3 regions of the Vibrio sp. M260118 genome follow, and region 1 is predicted to be linked to each of the others. Evidence: riboswitches for the same ligand, from Rfam matches in the RefSeq annotation. Region 1 holds a riboswitch; each other region holds the start of a gene.

Region 1 (3,344 bases):
TCTCCTTGCCAGTGCTTAGTGCGCCATGACGAGACTTTTTGCGAAATCTCACTAATCACCTCCGCTTTCTGCGTAGCATCAAGATTATAAAAATGTGCCGGCTGAGGGATTAGCAATTGATGTGACAGTATTTCAGTATAAGGACGCGGGCTCTCAGTCATATGTTTTAACCCGACTTTTGCAGCAAAACCAATCACTAAAATGATACTCAGTTGTGCTAGCTTCGACACAAGGTGTGAGTTAGTACCTACTATTTTCCACATAACTAAAACAAGTATCGAAAGGGTGATGAGAAAGCCTTTTGAGCCAGCTGACGCTGTTAATAGGGCGAAACTCCGTCCGGTAATATCTGTAACCTCTGAGAGCAAATCAATATAACCAACCAACATCGACATGAGCGCGATCACAAACAAGAAAGCGATAAGCAACACGATACCTTCGCCTTTTTCGCGGATGAAGTTTTTCACGATATGAATTCACTACAACAAGAAACAGAGGCTGAATATTAGTTGAGTAGGTGTGGAGAATTTATCAATACAATGTCAATTTAATGAAATTTCACACCTCAATCCCCACTTGAAACGGTAAAATTGATGCCATTATAAGTACGAGTGATTTTGCCACTCGCACTTATTTATATACCCTAATAACCTCAATGATTAATCGCTAACCCTTGCTGCCAGAAAGCGGTTTCCATCGCACTTGGTCGCCTTAACGGACATTGGTGTGCCCACAGAAAAAGTGATGCACCGGACCGTGCCCTTGGCCCACTTCTAACTGATCAGCATGAGCAATGGCTTGCGAGATGTATTGTTTTCCAAGATGCACCGCTTTGTGCAAGTTATAACCTTGCGCGAGATAAGAAGCAATCGCCGATGAGAGCGTACAGCCCGTTCCATGAGTATTTTTTGTCGCCACCCGTTTAGCGGCGATAAGTTCACTGCTACTTAACTCAATGAAAAGATCATTACTGTTTTCACCTTGTTCAAGATGACCACCTTTAAGCAGTACCGCCTTAGCACCAAGCGCTCGAAGTGACTCAATCATTGCGCCCATTTGCTCTTCATCTTGCGGCACTTCAACACCGATCAGGGCAGCACCTTCAGGGAGGTTTGGGGTAATAAGATCAGCGAGCGGTAGTAGCTCTTGTTTAAGGGTTGAAATCGCTGATTGCTCTAAAAGTAGGTCGCCGCTGGTTGCGACCATAACAGGGTCAACCACTAAGTGTTTAGGTTGATACTGACGAATCTTTGCTGCAACAACTTTGATGATCTCAGCATCGGCCAACATGCCAACTTTGACTGCAACTACATTGAGATCGCTAAACACTGCATCGAGCTGACTTTTAATATGCTCAAGGGGAATTGGGTGGATAGCAGATACGCCTTGGGTATTTTGTGAAGTAATGGCGGTGATCACTGAGCAAGCATAGCTGCCTGTCGCTGACATAGCTTTGATGTCGGCTTGAATACCGGCACCGCCACCGCTGTCAGAGCCAGCAATGGTGAGTACAATTGGGGTAGTGTCTTGTGAATGTGGCATAAATGCTCCTACTACAAGACGTAAAGGAACTCTCGACCACGAAAAGGAACTCAAGAAATGAGACTAATTCATCGAATGCGAGTACAGCCAATCACCGAGTTTGCAAACTGGCTGCGTATAGTTCCCTACGTCAGTGCTAACTGAATCAGGTTCAACGGGTCTCGCTTCGCGATCTCAGCCCTTTCCAAATGGGTTAGGCTCCCCGACTATTGCCGCGATAATAACAATAAAAATCTAATAAATGCATTACTTATTTGTTACCAAGTTCAAGATTAGCGACTAATTTCCCGATTGCACTTCACAAACAAACTTTAGTTATCAAAATTTATTTTTATCTCATAAACTAATCTGGATAATATTTTGTTATGAGAAGATGAGATGATTAACCCAACGTGGCTCAAGACCTTCGCGACATTGATGGATACAGGCCATTTCACCAAAACTGCCGAAAAGCTCTATATGACTCAGCCAGGAGTCAGTCAGCACATCAAAAAGCTAGAACAAGCGTGTGGATACCCACTCATTGAACGACATAACAAAAGCTTTGAAGTTACAGAGGCCGGAAAGAGAGTCTATCAATATGCGCTTCAGGCTGAGCGTCAAGAGTCGGAGTTACTGAACTCACTCAATATGGAAGACCCATATTCAGGCAGCGTCTCTCTATCATGCTCTGGGTCACTCGCCCTGCTTCTGTACCCTCATTTGCTTAATTTACAATGTAAACATCAACAACTGATTCCTCGACTTGAAGCCGCGCCACATCATAAGATCGTCGCGGATGTTCTCTCGGGGCAGACTGACATCGGCATAGTAACCCAAGTACCTTCTGACTCTCGATTTGATTCACAAGTGCTAGGCAATGAGCCATTATGCTTGATGTTACCCAAAAAGCGCGCAACGAAAACACTTACAAAAGATGATCTCAAAGAGATAGGATTGATCCAGCACCCAGATGCGGTGACCTATCTTTCTATCTATTTTGCTCAGTGTGGGGAGTCTGAACTGGAAAAAATGAACATTGATGACATTCCCGTCAGCGGATACATCAATCAGTTGAATCAGATCTTGATGCCTGTCGCCAATGGTTTAGGTTTCACTGTTCTGCCAAAAAGTGCTCTTGACTCATTCCCTGACAAACAGCGTGTCTCTATCTTTGAACCAAGTAATGAAGTCGTCGAGACCCTCTATTTTCTCACCAAACGACACCGTCAGTTACCGAAGCGTTTAGAAACAATCAAACGCGAGGTGATGACCCAGTTGCGATGAGTTGAGGCGAGTCGCTAAACAAAGCACACCTTAGTCCCAAGATCATCAATCAACGCGCCGCCTGATGAGCCAATTAGTACAAGAGTCATAATCAATGATTCACCCTTGGTCGAGGTCAATGAAAACAGTTCGACCTTTCTTTCACCTAACGCAAGAAATTGCGTTTTAATGTGATAGACCGAGTATTCCCAGCGTCCAGATTCATTTATCGTTAGTGACCCTAGAGTGTCCGGGTCAGCAACAACGCTTTTCGGGGCGAAGCGAACGCGAACTCGATTTTCATCACTGATTTGCAATCTACCAGAGTCAAATAGTAGCGGTGAAAACAGATTGGTACCTTGGAACTCTGCACCAAAAGGGATCGCTGTATCTATAACTTCATTGGAGTTCGCCATAACACCCTCCTAAAAACGGTAAAACTCACCATGTTGTGGCCTGTGAGTAGATCTAGGCAATGTGTATGCCAAAAACACCATACTCATCTAGATGAATATTATCGAGAACTTTCAGAGAGATACAAACAGGGTAGAAAATTA
Region 2 (4,812 bases), on a different contig from region 1:
TGGTCCAACTATGGCAGGCAGCGAGCTGAACAAGGGTTGCTAAAGCAATCTGAAACCAAACTAGCTAAGCTTGACCAGAGTGGATCATTTAATCAGGAACTCTACCTAGCTTATTCGAATGGTTACGAGCAAGGTCGAGCTGACTACTGCTCGCAAAGTGCCTATATGCTAGGTGTAAAGGGTAAGCCCTATGCAGGTATTTGTGATCGAATTGACCCCTTTTTCCAGCAAGACTATATTTCGGGACGACAATCGACAGCGGGAATGTAGCTAGGTTTGATGCTTGATGATAAAAGAGTCGCGATGAAGCGACTCTTTTTGATTCTGATTGGCCTTAAATCAGCTTTCTTCGCGGTTGAGTTCTAAAAACTCTTCCACTTTTTTGACCATGTTTTTTGAGCCAACAAAGAATGGCACACGTTGGTGCAGTTCTGTGGGTTTGATATCCATAATGCGTTGCACGCCATCAGAAGCGACACCACCTGCTTGCTCAATGATGTAAGCCATCGGGTTACATTCGTACAGTAGGCGGAGTTTACCATTTGGGTGGCTTTGGGTGCTTGGGTAGAGATAAATTCCACCCTTAAGTAGATTTCGGTGGAAGTCAGCAACCAAAGAGCCAATGTAGCGTGAAGTATAGGGACGGTCTTCACTCGGGGCATTTTCTTGGCAGTACTTGATGTACTTCTTTACACCCATAGGGAAGCGAATGTAATTACCTTCGTTGATCGAGTAGATCTTACCATCCTCTGGAATCATCATGTTTTCATGTGATAAACAGAAGGTGCCCAATGAAGGATCGTACGTGAAGCCATTAACACCATTACCTGTCGTGTAAACCAGCATGGTTGAAGAGCCATAGATAACGTATCCAGCGGCAACTTGTTTGTGTCCTGGTTGAAGAAAATCTTCTTCTGTTGGTGGCGTGCCGATAGGAGATACACGACGATAGATGGAGAAAATCGTACCAACAGAGACATTCACATCGATATTTGATGAGCCATCAAGTGGGTCCATTAGCACGACGTATTTGGCATTTTTGTTCAACTCTTTATTGAACGCTACGGCCTCATCTTCTTCTTCACTCGCGACACCACACACTTGATCTCGGGCTTCAAGCGCGGCTTTGAACTTTTCGTTGGCGTATAGATCAAGCTTTTGTTGGTCTTCACCTTGGACGTTCTCGGTACCAACGGCACCAGTGATGTCACCTAAACCAGCGGCATTGATTTCTCGGTTCACAATCTTTGCAGCAAGACGAATAGAAGAGAGTAGGGATGATAGATCACCGCTAGCGTGGGGGAAGTCCGCTTGCTTTTCAACAATGAACTCGCCAAGGGTGCGCATTCCAGACATGGTTTATCCTTTAAAATAATCACTCATTGATAGGGGGGATGGGAAGTAGTGTTCTCTGACGGAACTCGAGTTACTGCCCTAACTTTCAGTGTAAAAGTTAGATCTTTTTATTGGTAATGAACTAACTGTCTCAGATCTCAAAATTTTTAGTAAAATTTCAACAGTTTTCATAGCTTCGTATTGTCATGGTGAGTAAAGCTTAGCCACTTGCTCAATCACTGCCTAAAGTTGTTCGCTTTTTGATTGATTGTCGCCATAATGAGTGATTGTTTTTCGCTTGGAACAAGGCATTTCTATGCATATTCATATTTTGGGCATCTGTGGCACTTTTATGGGTGGCGCAGCGGTATTAGCACGCCAGTTGGGGCACAAAGTCACCGGAAGCGATGCGAATGTCTATCCACCAATGAGCACCCTTCTAGAATCTCAAGGTATTGAAATTATTGAAGGCTTCGATCCTTCTCAATTAAACCCTGCTCCGGATTTGGTTGTGATTGGTAATGCAATGAGCCGCGGTAATCCATGTGTTGAATATGTACTGAACAATAATCTTCGTTACACTTCAGGCCCTCAGTGGTTGCAAGAGTTTCTACTGCATGACCGTTGGGTTCTAGCCGTTTCTGGTACTCATGGAAAAACGACAACGTCGAGCATGTTAACTTGGATTCTAGAAGATTGTGGTTACAAGCCAGGCTTTCTCGTTGGCGGTGTGCTGGGTAATTTTGGTGTATCAGCTCGTCTTGGCGAAAGTATGTTTTTTATTGTCGAAGCCGATGAATATGACAGTGCTTTTTTCGATAAGCGTTCTAAGTTTGTGCATTACCACCCGCGTACCTTAGTCATGAACAATCTAGAGTTTGATCATGCAGATATTTTTGATGATCTTGAAGCGATAAAGCGCCAGTTCCATCATCTTGTGCGCACTGTACCGGGTAATGGCTGTATTCTCGCGCCAAAACAAGACCGAGCATTAGCGGATGTGCTTGAACGAGGTTGCTGGAGCGAAACTCAATTTAGCGGTGAGCAGGGTGATTGGCAGGCAGAGAAAATCTCCATAGATGGTTCGCAGTTCAAAGTCCTGTTTCAAGGTGAGCAAGTTGGTATTGTAAATTGGGACTTGGTTGGTGATCACAATGTTGATAACGCCTTGATGGCGATTGCAGCAGCACGTCACGTGGGGGTAACTCCAGACTTAGCTTGTGAATCTTTGGCCAAGTTTATTAACACTAAACGCCGTTTAGAGCTTAAAGGTGAAGTGAATGGCGTGACGGTTTACGATGATTTTGCTCACCACCCAACTGCGATTGAACTAACCTTAGGTGGACTACGTAACAAGGTCGGCGATAGTAAAATTATCGCTGTACTTGAACCGCGTAGCGCAACCATGAAACGAGGTGTGCACAAAGATACCCTGGCCGCTTCATTGCAAAAAGCCGATCAGGTTTTCTTATACCAACCTGATTCCATCGACTGGTCGGTTGAAGATATTGCTGCTCAGTGCATGCAACCTGCTCAAACCTCAGCCAGTGTGGATGAGTTGGTCGAGCAAATTGTTGCTAGCGCCAATCCGGGCGACCAAATATTGGTGATGAGCAATGGCGGTTTTGAAGGTATTCACAACAAGCTTTTAGCAAAGTTAGCGTAATTAATTATGACTAAACAACAAAAAGCCATCACTTTGGCCTTTACTGGCGCTTCAGGTGCTCCCTATGGCTTACGCCTATTGGAGTGCTTACTTGCAGCTGACTATCAAGTTTATCTGCTAGTGTCATCTGCTGCGCGCGTAGTGCTGGCTACTGAACATGACCTCAAACTGCCTGCTAATCCTCAATTGGCAAAGAAAACCTTAGTTGAGCATTTAAACTGCGACCCAGACAAGTTGGTCGTATGTGGCAAAGATGACTGGTTCTCTCCGGTCGCTTCAGGATCTGCCGCACCAAAACAGATGGTAGTATGTCCTTGTTCGGCAGGAAGTGTCGCTGCGATAGCGCACGGTATGTCTGACAATCTAATTGAGCGTGCCGCAGACGTTGTGATGAAAGAACGTGGCCAACTGTTGCTTGTGGTACGAGAGACGCCATTTTCTACTCTGCATCTAGAGAACATGCACAAGCTCTCTCAGATGGGGGTAACTATTATGCCTGCAGCGCCGGGTTTTTATCATCAACCCAAGTCGATTGAAGATCTTGTTGATTTTATGGTCGCGCGTATTCTTGATCATCTTGGAATTGAGCAAGGTTTAGTGCCTCGCTGGGGTTACGATCCCCGTCATATTTGAAGCTGTAGCGTTGTTGACTACTCAAATTCACCCAAATCAAATAGTACCCCTATGTTCATTGGGATGAATTTGCTTGTCGCCTAGCTGCAACTCCAACTATTTAGGGGATAGATATTAGAAGTTATTAATATTACAATTCGACCGTTACTCATCGGGGAGCTATTGACCTAATTTATTGTTAGTGTCGGCTGAGATCGAGCTAAAGCTTGGGACCCGTGTACCTGAACCAGATAATGCTGGCGTAGGAATTGAGTTGGACTTGAACTCCGCTTCTCAAACCTGTGCCGCTCAAACAAGGAGAGAGCGAGCAGTGAACAACACTCTAAGCACCATTTCTATTAGCACTATAGCGTTAGCAACTCTAGCGACATTCTCAGCAACTGCCGCAGAAAACAGCCTAACCGTTTATACCTATGACTCTTTTGCCGCTGATTGGGGCCCAGGTCCTGTCGTCGAAAAGGCGTTTGAAGCACATTGCGGCTGTGATGTTAACTTTGTAGCCCTCGATGATGGTGTTTCTATCCTTAACCGTCTGCGCCTCGAAGGTGATAACAGCAAGGCGGACATCATCTTAGGTCTTGATAATAACCTGATGGCGGAAGCGAATAAGACGGGTTTACTGGCTGAGCATAGCGTTGATACTAGCAAAGTAACTCTACCAAATGGTTGGGCCGACAAGACATTTGTTCCTTACGATTTTGGCTACTTTGCGTTCGTGTACAACAAAGAGAAGTTAGCTAATCCGCCAAAAAGTTTGCAAGAGCTGGTGGAATCTCGCAATGACCTGAAAGTGATCTACCAAGACCCGCGCACTTCAACACCAGGACAAGGTTTGATGTTATGGATGAAGTCGGTTTACGGTGATGACGCAACTCAAGCTTGGCGAGATCTTGCTAAGAAAACCGTTACGGTAACTAAAGGTTGGTCTGAAGCTTATTCAATGTTCCTTGAGGGGGAATCGGATCTGGTTCTATCGTACACGACTTCTCCTGCTTACCATTTGATTGCCGAGAGCGATAATAAATTTGCCGCTGCAGATTTTTCTGAAGGTCACTACACGCAAGTTGAAGTTGCAGCTAAGGTGAAGGCGTCTAATAATCAAAAGCTCGCGGACGAGTTTATGAACTTCATTTTGAGTGATGAGTTTAAATCAGCGATGCCTACAGGAAACTGGATGT
Region 3 (4,720 bases), on a different contig from region 1:
ACAACCAGTTTACCAACACCCGCTGATGCCAAGTACAAACTCACTGCGCTTCCTAATCCACCACAACCGATGATCAGCACATGCGATTTGCTCAAACGCTCTTGCCCAATTTCAGCAATTTCAGGAAGAGCAATTTGACGTTGATAGCGAAGGAACTGCTTATCCGTGAGCATGCTCGCCTCTCTTGTTATGCACCAGTTCATTATTCTGTTCAGTAAACGTTAGCTGTCTTTCCGTCATCAGTTGTGCGAAGAACTCGATGACGGACTGAGGTGATTCTGCCAACGTAATAGCTCGTACGACGGCCAAACTAGAGACGCCTGTGTGCCAAACTTGATCAGCATTAGATTGGTCAATGCCACCAATCGCGAGCGTCGGAAAGCCAAGCACATAGTCACTAACGGCTTTGTCTATTGAAGAATGGAAAACCGACTCTGTGTTTCCATAGGGAATGCTATCAATCAGCTTTTGATACAGAGCCAAGCGCACCAAACCTTGTGGTTTCGATGGCATCTGTTTAGTGGTGGTTGGGAAAATATGCCCTAGCGCGATGTAACTAGGATGAATTTGTACGATGCGCAGTAGCTCATAATAACCATGAGTAGAAAGACCAAGACGAATGCCGGCTTTAGTTAGCTGAGCCAAATTCGATTCTTCAATGTCTTCTTGTCCTAGGTGAACGCCATAAGCGCCATGCTTGATTGCCAACTGCCAATAGTCATTGATGAACACTTGTGCTTGATACTGACGACCTAGCTCAATTGCTCGAATGATCTGTTGTTCTAAATCGGCTTGTTGTTGGTTCTTGATTCGTAGCTGAATAGTGTTGATACCTAGTGGCAGTAGACGCTCAATCCAAGCAACATCATCAACGACTGGATAGAGCCCTAGACTTTGCTTAGTTAGAGTTGGAAAGCTAACGCTCTCGCCTTGTGCAGACCAACCAACTTGAATACCTAGTCGGTTATCCTCCAGTACAGGTGTGGGGAAATCATCAAATTGGTCAGCCCACTGAGTTGATTGAACCTCGTCAATGTTGTCATTCAACAGTGTTTCACGTGAAACATTCGCTTGTAGAGTTAGCATTCCTCGAGCAAGTGTTAACGCATCTTCAATAGGAAAATCGAGTGCTGTCAGCGTTACTATCCAAGCAAGGTGATGTTCGGGATCGAACATTGCGTTGAATTTGGACTCAATGGAAAGCGCTCTCACTTCGTTGTTAATTGGGTGACGCCAGATATCAAACTGAAGCACTTTCTCCTTTTCATCGGATACCTGCGTATCAGCAATGCCAATATAAATCGCTTTCGACGGTTGCTTAGCACACGCTTCTACCGATAAAGCAGAGCGGTAATAGAGCACAAATGAACTCTCATGCTCAGAATCATAACCATCAATAAGATCTGTCGTTATGCGTGTGGTCTGTTGGTCGCGAACAAGCTGAATAGATTGAGTTGGGCTCACACCCAACCCAATGTCTTCGATGCTAAAACCCTGTTCTTTCGCCAACAACAAACATTGCTGAACTAAACCAGTCAGTTCAATCAATGATGACGGAATAAGGACTTTGCTCATTAGTCACTTACCTCGGCATGTGCTGCTGGGTGGTATAGCTCGGAACCTGACTCTCTAAATTCTTGCGATTTCTGACGCATCCCTTCAAGAGGATCATCTAGCATTTTAATCGAGATAGCTTGGTCCGCAGCAACTTGCTCAGTGTCTTTCGCGTACTCTCGCACCTCTTGCGAGATCTTCATCGAGCAGAACTTTGGTCCACACATCGAACAGAAGTGAGCAACTTTGCCGGACTCTTGAGGCAAGGTTTCATCATGGAAAGCGCGAGCAGTATCTGGGTCGAGCGACAAGTTAAATTGGTCTTCCCAACGGAACTCGAAGCGAGCTTTAGAAAGCGCATTATCACGAACTTGTGCACCAGGGTGTCCCTTCGCCAAATCAGCGGCGTGCGCAGCAAGCTTGTAAGTGATCATGCCTACTTTCACGTCTTCTTTGTTTGGTAAACCAAGATGCTCTTTAGGCGTTACGTAGCAAAGCATTGCACAACCATACCAACCAATCATGGCAGCGCCGATGCCTGAAGTAATATGGTCGTAACCGGGAGCGACGTCTGTCGTCAATGGACCAAGGGTATAGAAAGGAGCCTCATGACAGTGCTCTAACTGCTCTTCCATGTTCTCTTTGATCATATGCATTGGAACATGACCAGGACCTTCGATAATCACCTGTACGTCGTATTCCCACGCAACCTTGGTCAATTCGCCAAGAGTACGAAGCTCTGCAAATTGCGCTTCGTCGTTAGCATCGGCAACCGAACCAGGACGCAGACCATCACCCAGAGAAAGAGCCACATCATACTTAGCACAGATTTCACAGATCTCTCGGAAGTGGGTATATAAGAAGCTTTCTTGGTGATGCGCTAAACACCATTTCGCAATGATAGAACCACCACGAGAGACGATGCCAGTAACGCGTTTTGCAGTCATTGGCACATAACGAAGTAGTAAACCGGCATGGATAGTGAAGTAGTCAACGCCCTGCTCTGCTTGCTCGATCAGAGTATCGCGCATCACTTCCCAGTTAAGGTTTTCTGCAACACCATTCACTTTCTCAAGCGCTTGGTACATAGGTACGGTACCGATCGGAACCGGACTGTTACGCAGAATCCACTCGCGAGTTTCATGAATATTACGCCCAGTAGAGAGATCCATAACGGTATCTCCACCCCAGCGCGTTGCCCATACTAACTTCTCTACTTCTTCTTCAATCGAAGAAGTAACCGATGAGTTACCGATGTTGGCGTTCACTTTGACCAAAAAGTTGCGGCCAATGATCATTGGTTCGGATTCTGGGTGATTGATATTAGAAGGGATAATCGCGCGGCCTTCAGCGACTTCTTTACGCACAAACTCGGCGGTAATATCTTTTGGAAGATTCGCTCCGAAGCTTTGCCCCGGATGCTGTTGATTCAGCACTTCATCTCGGTACTTGGCACGACCCATATTTTCACGTAGGGCGATGTATTCCATTTCTGGAGTAATAATGCCTTTGCGAGCATAGTGCAGTTGAGTCACACACTGCCCACTTCTAGCACGCCTAATACGCGGTAGATTGCCGTAACGAAGATCGTCTAGCGTTTCATCTTCTAAGCGCTGTTTGGTATACACCGAGCTTACTTCATCAAGTAGTTCAGTATCAGCGCGCTCTTCAATCCACCCTTCTCTCAGCTTAGGTAAGCCGTTGTGGAGGTCTATGGTGTGTTCTGGATCTGTGTATACACCCGAGGTATCGTATACGCGTACTGGCTCATTAGGCTCAAAAATAGGCGCTTCTTTTGTGCCTCCGATGAGACTATCAGCGAGTGATATTTCACGCATTGGCACGCGAATATCGGGACGTGAGCCCTTTACGTAGACTTTTCTTGAATTCGGGTACGGTTGTACCGAGAGTGTATCAATGAACTGTTTTGCTTCCAGTCTCGCTTGCTTGCGACTCGACATAGCATTTTTCCTTGCTTTGTTATTCTTAGATAAAAAGTAACGGGATAAAAATGCTTGACGGAAAGATGCGACAAGAGGAATCGAATTGTACCTAATTAGTTTCTACTAACGGATTACGACAACATTCGATTACTTGATAGATAAACCAGATTGAACACTGGCATAGATATCTTCTCTTGTTCCCTTCGCAGATATTAATCTGATCAGGTTCAACGGATCCCGAATAAACGGTCTCAGCCATATGGCACTCCGACAAGTGATTGCAGTATATAAAAACGGCTTGGGTAAACCAAGCCGTGATAAACAATAATTAGCTAAATTTTCACCAACATTAGCTCTTAATGAGTATTTGAAACCCTATCCAAGCAGCAGAAATGCTCAAAAAGACATTCAACAACACATTCACGCCCATTTTAAAAAACGCTCCCTGCTGCATTAGAAGTACGTTATCCATTGAGAATGTAGAAAAGGTGGTCAATGCACCAAGAAAACCTAACCCGATTATTTGACGCCACGGCTCGGTAGCTAACATCTCATTTTCAAAAGCCGCAATAAGCAAACCCATAATGAAGGAACCAACCACGTTAACGGTCAGCGTACCATATGGAAATCCGCGTCCAAGTAGCGCAACACAAAGCTCAGAAACAAGATAGCGAGAGCATGCACCAAAAGCACCGCCAATTGCGATAAAACCGAGAATAGAAAGTTGACCCATAACTCCCCCTAGATAAATTTCTGGCTCTTATTGTAACGTCCAGTGACAAATAATCGACAAAAATTCATGACTCTTATATCAAACAAAGTTTTGAATTAAAAAAGTTACAGGAGTCACTTTAATTTGCTATTCAAAGAGAAAAATCAACTTGTTGAGTTTACCTAGGTCAAATATCCCTGATGGATTGAGGAGAAGAGTAGTGATTAGCACATAATAGCTCAACTCAAAGACTCGTAACAGAAAAGGAAACACACCTTCATCTGGTGCACGCAAACACACTCTCCTTACTCCTCGTTGCCGAACCAATCTTATGCTGAAAGCACTTAAGGGACGTTTTCACAGGGTCTACATCAACGGCAACGCTCATATATCAACTCGTTCCACACCAATAGGGGAAGTTATCGTACTATCAGAGTTGGGAAACTCAGACCATGCTTATCGACCTTAGCGACTTTAAACTGGGAAACCGTACATGCAAGTAATACCAATC

Evidence for each region. Region 1 has a riboswitch for thiamine pyrophosphate ahead of thiD (bifunctional hydroxymethylpyrimidine kinase/phosphomethylpyrimidine kinase). Riboswitches for the same ligand answer to the same signal wherever they lie in the genome.
Region 2: another riboswitch for thiamine pyrophosphate. It lies ahead of thiB (thiamine ABC transporter substrate binding subunit); the one in region 1 lies ahead of thiD (bifunctional hydroxymethylpyrimidine kinase/phosphomethylpyrimidine kinase).
Region 3: another riboswitch for thiamine pyrophosphate. It lies ahead of thiC (phosphomethylpyrimidine synthase ThiC); the one in region 1 lies ahead of thiD (bifunctional hydroxymethylpyrimidine kinase/phosphomethylpyrimidine kinase).

Annotation. Positions count from the first base shown of each region.
Region 1 covers NZ_JATABG010000352.1:155-3,498, reverse strand. Annotated here, with positions in the region: partial or broken gene QTO00_RS16565 (phosphatase PAP2 family protein) at 1-467, opposite strand, end outside; gene thiD (bifunctional hydroxymethylpyrimidine kinase/phosphomethylpyrimidine kinase) at 712-1,542, opposite strand; TPP riboswitch at 1,648-1,757, opposite strand; gene QTO00_RS16555 (LysR family transcriptional regulator) at 1,921-2,808, shown strand; gene QTO00_RS16550 (VCBS domain-containing protein) at 2,823-3,203, opposite strand.
Region 2 covers NZ_JATABG010000252.1:9-4,820, reverse strand. Annotated here, with positions in the region: gene QTO00_RS14195 (DUF2799 domain-containing protein) at 1-270, shown strand, start outside; gene fbp (class 1 fructose-bisphosphatase) at 340-1,356, opposite strand; gene mpl (UDP-N-acetylmuramate:L-alanyl-gamma-D-glutamyl-meso-diaminopimelate ligase) at 1,652-3,001, shown strand; gene QTO00_RS14180 (flavin prenyltransferase UbiX) at 3,008-3,634, shown strand; TPP riboswitch at 3,777-3,899, shown strand; partial or broken gene thiB (thiamine ABC transporter substrate binding subunit) at 3,945-4,812, shown strand, end outside.
Region 3 covers NZ_JATABG010000255.1:106-4,825, reverse strand. Annotated here, with positions in the region: partial or broken gene QTO00_RS14265 (ThiF family adenylyltransferase) at 1-173, opposite strand, end outside; gene QTO00_RS14260 (thiamine phosphate synthase) at 160-1,575, opposite strand; gene thiC (phosphomethylpyrimidine synthase ThiC) at 1,575-3,515, opposite strand; TPP riboswitch at 3,679-3,777, opposite strand; gene crcB (fluoride efflux transporter CrcB) at 3,847-4,230, opposite strand.